Regions from separate parts of the Methylobacterium marchantiae genome, predicted to be linked through region 1. Evidence: riboswitches for the same ligand, from Rfam matches in the RefSeq annotation. Region 1 holds a riboswitch; the other holds the start of a gene.
What was found. A riboswitch is a leader RNA that binds a small molecule or an ion and turns the genes downstream of it on or off. The one in region 1 is predicted to bind thiamine pyrophosphate.

Region 1 (3,410 bases):
GAGCGTTTCCCGATCACCGATCACCTCGACCTTGATCCAGGTCGTATCGAGCGCCTCCCGTGCCAGTTCCGCCGTCATGATCGCGTCTCGGGCGGTCTCGCATCCCGCGGTATTGGGCAGGAAGCGGTAGCCCTTCAGGCGCCGCACGGTGTCGGAGCCATGGCCCTGAAGCGAGACCCGGCGGATCGAAGCGGTGACGATCTCGGCGCCGGACGCCTCCACGGCATCGACCATGATGCTCTGCGTCGGATACCCGGCCGTGCCGATGAAGAGGCGTGAACTCAACGTGACGCCGGCGATGACCAAAGCATCCTCGGCGGTGGCTTCGATCTTGTGACCGTTCATGATCTCGATTCCTCGATGATTCTAGCCGCCCTGCATGGCGCGCACGATCTCGATCCTGTCGCCCTCGGCGACAGGCGTGGTGTCCCAGTCGCGGCGACGGATGACCGTGCCGTTCAGCGCGATGGCGATGCCCTGCGGGCTTTCGATTCCTGCTTCCCCCGCCTCGATCCGGAAGAGCGCGGACAGATCGGCTGCCTCGATCTCCCGCGGCTTTCCGTTGATGGTGAGCCTCATGCGAAGGCCCTCCTCTCGGTCCGAGCCGGCCGCTGAAACCGACCGAAGCCGAAACCGCCCGCGAAATACGGTAGTGCACCGATGGTGACGAGGGCGACAACGGCATCCGCGGTGGCGGGGGCCAGGAGGTAGCCGTTGCGATGGTGGCCGGTAGCGGCAACGAGGCCCGGGGCTAGCGTATCGATAATCGGCGCATCGTCGTCGGAGGTTGGCCGAAAGCCGCTCCAGACCGCTTCGACCTCCATTTCTTCGATACCTGGCAGGATGCGGCGCGCACCTTCCAGGAGGGCGTAGAGGCCGCCCGCGGTGACCCCTGGAACGAAGCCACAATCCTCCACCGTCGCGCCGACAATGATATGACCATCGGCTTTCGGTGCCATATGGACCTGCTCGGTCCAGACCATATGCGAGAGACTGCCCGTTCGGACCGTGGTCTTCAGTGCCAGTGATTGACCGCGAAGAGGTCGGACAGGCAGAGCAAGCTCGTCCGGGAGAAGCCCCGCTTCGCCGCTCCACGCACCGGCGGCCAGGATCACGGTTCCGGCAGCCACAAGCCCGCGAGGCGTGATGACACCGCGGACGCCGCCGCTCTCCCAATCGAGGGCCTCGACCGGACAATGCTCGACGATGATCACACCGGCAGCCTGTGCTGCACGGGCGAGCGCTGCCATGACCAGGCGCGGATCGACCTGATGATCTCCGGCGCAGAACACCCCAGCGGTAACCGAGGGACGCAGGGCGGGCTCCCGGGCGCGCACCTCCGCCCCCGAAAGCCAGCGCGCGGATAGGCCCGACTTGATCTGCAGGTCGTGCCGGAAGCGCAGGCGATCCACTTCGTCGCGGCCGATCGCCAGGACCAGGGTCCCGTCTTCGCGATAATCGATACCGATGCCGGAGGCCGCTTCGAGTTCGTCGCGAAAGCGCGGCCACCGCGCCAGGCTCTCGAGCGCAAGTGGCAGCAGAGGATCGGAGCCCGGCTCGTGTTCGGCGGCGGGCGCCAGCATACCTGTAGCAGCGAGACTCGCCCCGGCACCGACGGTATCGCGCTCGATCACCGTAACGGAAAACCCGGCCTCGGCCAGACGCCAAGCCGAGGACAGCCCGATCAATCCGGCGCCGACCACGATGACGTCGCTGCGCGCGGGAATCGCACCATGTTCGATAACGATGCCGGCGGTTCGGCGCGAGCCGATCGTTGATATGGCTGAGACGTCCAAGAGGAACCTCCGCGTGATCCGCAGAGATTGGTGTCCTTCAGCTTCTGATCCGAAGCATGTCGGGCTTCTTTGATGAAAAACCCGCGGTCCAATCCCTACGCCGGTATGAGCCGGTTCAGGTTCAAAGGATTTCCGCGCCGCCCGGCCTCTCGGTCCAAGCTCATCGGTTTCTCAGCCCCTTGACGGGGATCTCCCTGGAACAGGCCTGATGTGGGCAAGGATGCGACCGCGGTCAATCCCCTACACGTCGCAAGAAGTCCGGACCGGTATCAAAGCGCTGCAGGTGTCCGACCGGGCCGATAGACGCCCATCGGTTCGGCGAACCCATCCAGGGCATGCTCACCAAGCGATTCCGACTCGTCCCAAAGAAAATCGACGAAAGGCTTCGACATGAGGAGAGGCTCGCCGAGCGTCTTGTTGAGGCGGGCGAGGCGGCTCGCGAGATTCACGTCGCGGCCGATGACGGTGAAATCGAGCCGCGCGCCGGAACCGACATTGCCGTAAGCCGCCTCGCCGTGATGAAGGGCGATGCCCGCCACGACCGGCTTTGCGAAACGGCCGATGGCATTCGCTTCGTCGAGTGCGGCCAGAGCGGTGCGAGCGGCGATGAGAGCGCCCTTCGCAGCGCCACCCAGGTCGTCGCCGCGCTCGCGAAAGATCGCAAGGAGCCCATCACCGAGATATTTGAGCACCTCGCCGCCTTCGCGCTCCACTGCTGGTACGAGACAATCGAAGAAGATGTTGAGAAGATCGACGGCCTCTTCCGGCGTCATGTTCGCGGAAATCTGGGTGTAGTCGCGCATGTCGGCGAATAGGATCGCTGACCGGATCCGTTTGACCTGACCACGGCGGATATCGCCGGACAGAATCGCCCTGTGCGGCTCATCGCCGACATAGATACGCAGGACCTGATCCAGCGTCTTATTGACGATCCGCATCTCCATCACCGCCGCCAGAGTCGGCATGACGAAGCGCAAAATAGCGATGTCCTCGTCCCGAAATCCATTGGACGCGCGGGTCGCGAAGGTGATGCCGTTGCGCGTGCCGTTGGTGAAGAACAGCGGTGCGACGATGTAGTGGGTGTAGCCCTCGGCCTTCAGTTCCGGAATGATCGAGTAATGCAGATCCATCGGCTCCGTTAGGTCGACGATGAGCCACTCGCCGGTCTCGTGAACGGTGAAGAAGGGGCTCTCCTGATAAGCCTTGTCGGAGGCGTCGCCATGCGGGAACAGGCGGACCGTCGATCCTGTCTCACGCGTCCAGAAACGGCCGACGCCGGAATACTCAGAATGCAACGTATCGATGGCGGTCGATGCCCGATCGACGGGTACGCCGAGACCGTTCAGTCGTTCAGACATTCCCGCGAGCAGGCCGTCCGCTTGCGGAAGGCGGGCGCCTTCGCTCAGGAGCCAGTCCCGCAGAGCCACGCAGTCCTGCAATGCGCCGAACGGAACGTCGTTGGCCTCCGACCCGTCTGCATCGGCAGTGGGCGGAGGGTGAGGCGGACCGAGTTCGAGCATAACGCCAAGGTGGGTCGGAGAGAGACGGGCGGCAACGGGCGCCGCCAAAATCGTGACGATTTCTGAAGCGAAACGCAGCTGAAAGCGTGCCATG
Region 2 (3,410 bases), on a different contig from region 1:
CCGGCGCCATCATGGAGCCCGGACCCATGAGAGCCAGCCCGATCAGCAGGGCCGCCCCTGTCGGCGGCGGCATCGCTCAGCTGCCGCGATAGGTCGAGTAGCTCCAGGGCGTCGTCAGCAGCGGCACGTGGTAATGCGCCTTCGCGTCCGCGATGGAGAACTGGATCGGCACCAGGTCGAGGAAGGGGGGATCGCTCTGGGGCACGCCCTTCGCCTGGAAGTAGTCGCCCACATGGAAGACGAACTGATAGCGCCCGGCCTTCAGCGCGTCGCCGGCGAGAACGGGCTTGTCGGTCCTGCCGTCGGCGTTCGTCGTCATCTGCGTCACGAGACGGTACGCGCCGTTCTCGGACACGTAGAAATCAATCTTCATCCCGCCGGCCGGCTTGCCGCTCAGCGTATCGAGAACGTGGGTCGAGAGCCGTCCGCCCTCGTCCGCCAAGGCTCCGGTCGCCGGAAGCAGCGAGGCGGCGGCCAGGCCCAGTGCCGCTGCGAGCATCACGCGTCGCGATCCGTCGAAGCCCATGGTTCGTTCCTTGCCCGAAGGATACCGGGCGTCGCCCGGACCGACTCGTCGGTCGGCAGACGATCGGCTGCAGAATACGTGCCTGACGGCAAATCCCGCAGCGGAAAATTCCGAAGCGACAATCGTCGCGATGACGTCTCGCCACATGAGAAAGCCCCGCAACGATCGATTGCGGGGCTTCTTCGTGGACCCTGCTTCAGCCGAAATCGCGCTTTTGGGACGCGTTACTGCGGACAGCGGTGACGCAGGCCGTCATTGCCGAGATAGGTGCCCGACCGCTGATCGTAGGAACGGAAACGCCGGATGCAGTAGGCCACGTCCTGGTCCGACCCCCCGACATCCTGCTGAACCTCTACCGCGCCGCCGTAATAGGCCGGCGCGTAGCCGCCGCGGTAATAGCCGCCATCGTAGTAATCGTTGCCGTAATAGCCGCTGCCGTAGCCGTAGCCGAGACCGGCGCCCGCGAGGCCCAGACCCAATCCGAGGCCGAGACCGCCGTAACCGTATCCCCGGCCGTAGCCGCGGTTGTAGCCGTAGCCGCCGCGATTGAACCCGCCGCCCCGGCCATAGCCGCCACCGACGATCGGGCCGCGGCCGACGCCGCCTTGTCCTACGCCCTGCCCACGTCCATCGCCCCAGCCTCCCCGGCCAGCACCACCCGCGGCGAGTCCGCCGCCACCGATGCCGCCATCGCCGCGGTTCATGCCGCCACCGCCCCAGCCTCGCCCACCGCCGCCTGCAGCGGCGAGCCCTGCGCCACCAGCACCGCCGCGGCTCATGCCGCCACCGCCACCGCCCCAGCCTCGGCCACCGCCACCCGCAGCGGCGAGGCCACCGCCACCACCACCGCCAGCGCTCATGCCGCCTCCACCACCGCCGCCTCCACCCCAGCCGCCGCCTTCACGGGCATCGGCCGTGGCCGGTAGGAACGCGACCGCGCCGAGCAGCGCGGCGGAGGCAAGAATGATCTTGTTCATGGAACACCAGCCGGGTTGTCTTCGGGACATTATGACTGGCAACGCGCAGCTATTCGAGAAGGCTCCATCAAGTCTGTTGGTTTGAATATCGAAGATGCCGGCTCGATCATTGTCGATTTCCGGGGATTAAAACCGTATGTTCGACAATGGCACCGAACACGCGGGCATCTGGGGCGGTCGAGCGCCGCCGGAAAGGAAACGGAACCTCCTTTCAGCCGCGCGGGGATGTTCGCCGTCGAGATTGACAAAGCGGGCGCGAGCGCAGACCTTCGAATCGTTCCGAGGGGGGCCCCATGAAGGGGCTGAGATTGGGCTTAAGCCCTGACCCTTGAACCTGATCCGGCTCATACCGGCGGAGGGACGGGAACTTTTGTCCGGGTGCAGAGGCGCCCGTCGTCCTGACGTACCGTTGCGAACCGGGTCGCCTCCCACGCCAGGAGCGAATCCGATATGAACGCACCCGTCCTTCCCAAAGACTTTTCCGGAAAAGACCCCGCCAAGGGCCAGCCGCAGGCCGTGACCACCGGGCCGATCATGGGCTCGCGCAAGGTCTATGCGAGCGTTTCCGGTCGTGACGACATCCGGGTGCCGTTCCGCGAGATCACCTTGAGCGACCCGAAGGAGGCCCCCGTGCGGGTCTACGATCCGTCGGGTCCCTATACCGAGACCGAGGCCCGGATCGATCTCAACGCCGGCCTGCCGCTGCTGCGCGACCCGTGGATCGCCAAGCGCGGCTACGCCACGATCACGCCGCGTGCGGTCAAGCCCGAGGACAACGGTTTCGTGCCCGAGGACAAGCTCGTGGCGCCCTGTCCGGCGACGCGCCAGATCCGCAAGGCGGGCCCCGGCCAGCTGGTGACGCAGTACGAATTCGCCAAGGCCGGGATCATCACCGAGGAGATGATCTACGTCGCCCACCGCGAGAACCTCGCGCGTGAGACCATGCTGGAGGGCGCGCAGGCCGCGCTCGCCGACGGCAACAGCTTCGGCGCGTCCCTGCCGCCCTTCATCACGCCGGAATTCGTGCGCGACGAGGTGGCCCGCGGTCGCGCCATCATTCCGGCCAACATCAACCACCCCGAGGTGGAGCCGATGGCGATCGGCCGCAACTTCCTGGTGAAGATCAACGCCAATATCGGCAACTCGGCGGTGACCTCGTCGGCGGCCGAAGAGGTGGAGAAGCTGGTCTGGGCGACCCGCTGGGGTGCCGACACGGTGATGGACCTCTCGACGGGTCGCAACATCCACAACATCCGCTCGTGGATCGTGCGCAACTCGCCGGTCCCGATCGGCACGGTGCCGATCTACCAGGCCCTGGAGAAGGTCGGCGGCGATCCGCTCAAGCTCGACTGGGAGGTCTTCAAGGACACGCTCATCGAGCAGGCCGAGCAGGGCATCGACTACTTCACCATCCATGCGGGCGTCCGCCTCGCCCATGTGCCGCTCACCGCGCGCCGCGTCACCGGCATCGTCTCGCGCGGCGGCTCGATCATGGCGCGCTGGTGTCTCGCCGGTCACCGCGAATCGTTCCTCTACGAGCGCTTCGACGAGATCTGCGACATCATGCGGGCCTACGACGTCTCGTTCTCGCTCGGCGACGGCCTGCGCCCCGGCTCCATCGCGGACGCCAACGACGCGGCCCAGTTCGCGGAACTCGAGACCCTCGGCGAATTGACGAAGATCGCCTGGGACAAGGGCTGCCAGACCATGATCGAGGGCCCCGGCCACGTGCCGATGCACAAGATCAAGGTGAATATGGAAAAGCAGCTGGAGGAGTGCGGCGAGGCGCCGTTCTACACCCTCGGCCCGCTGACCACCGACATCGCGCCCGGCTACGACCACATCACGTCGGGCATCGGTGCCGCCATGATCGGCTGGTTCGGCTGCGCCATGCTCTGCTACGTCAC

Region 2: another riboswitch for thiamine pyrophosphate. It lies ahead of thiC (phosphomethylpyrimidine synthase ThiC); the one in region 1 lies ahead of thiO (glycine oxidase ThiO).

What each region holds. Positions count from the first base shown of each region.
Region 1 covers NZ_JBHTND010000027.1:51,216-54,625, reverse strand. The annotation lists gene thiG (thiazole synthase) at 1-345, opposite strand, end outside; gene thiS (sulfur carrier protein ThiS) at 367-579, opposite strand; gene thiO (glycine oxidase ThiO) at 576-1,796, opposite strand; TPP riboswitch at 1,871-2,001, opposite strand; gene ACFQ4G_RS17400 (adenylate/guanylate cyclase domain-containing protein) at 2,066-3,316, opposite strand.
Region 2 covers NZ_JBHTND010000016.1:94,862-98,271, forward strand. The annotation lists gene uraD (2-oxo-4-hydroxy-4-carboxy-5-ureidoimidazoline decarboxylase) at 1-73, opposite strand, end outside; gene uraH (hydroxyisourate hydrolase) at 77-499, opposite strand; gene ACFQ4G_RS13215 (BA14K family protein) at 751-1,503, opposite strand; TPP riboswitch at 1,776-1,881, shown strand; gene thiC (phosphomethylpyrimidine synthase ThiC) at 1,954-3,410, shown strand, end outside.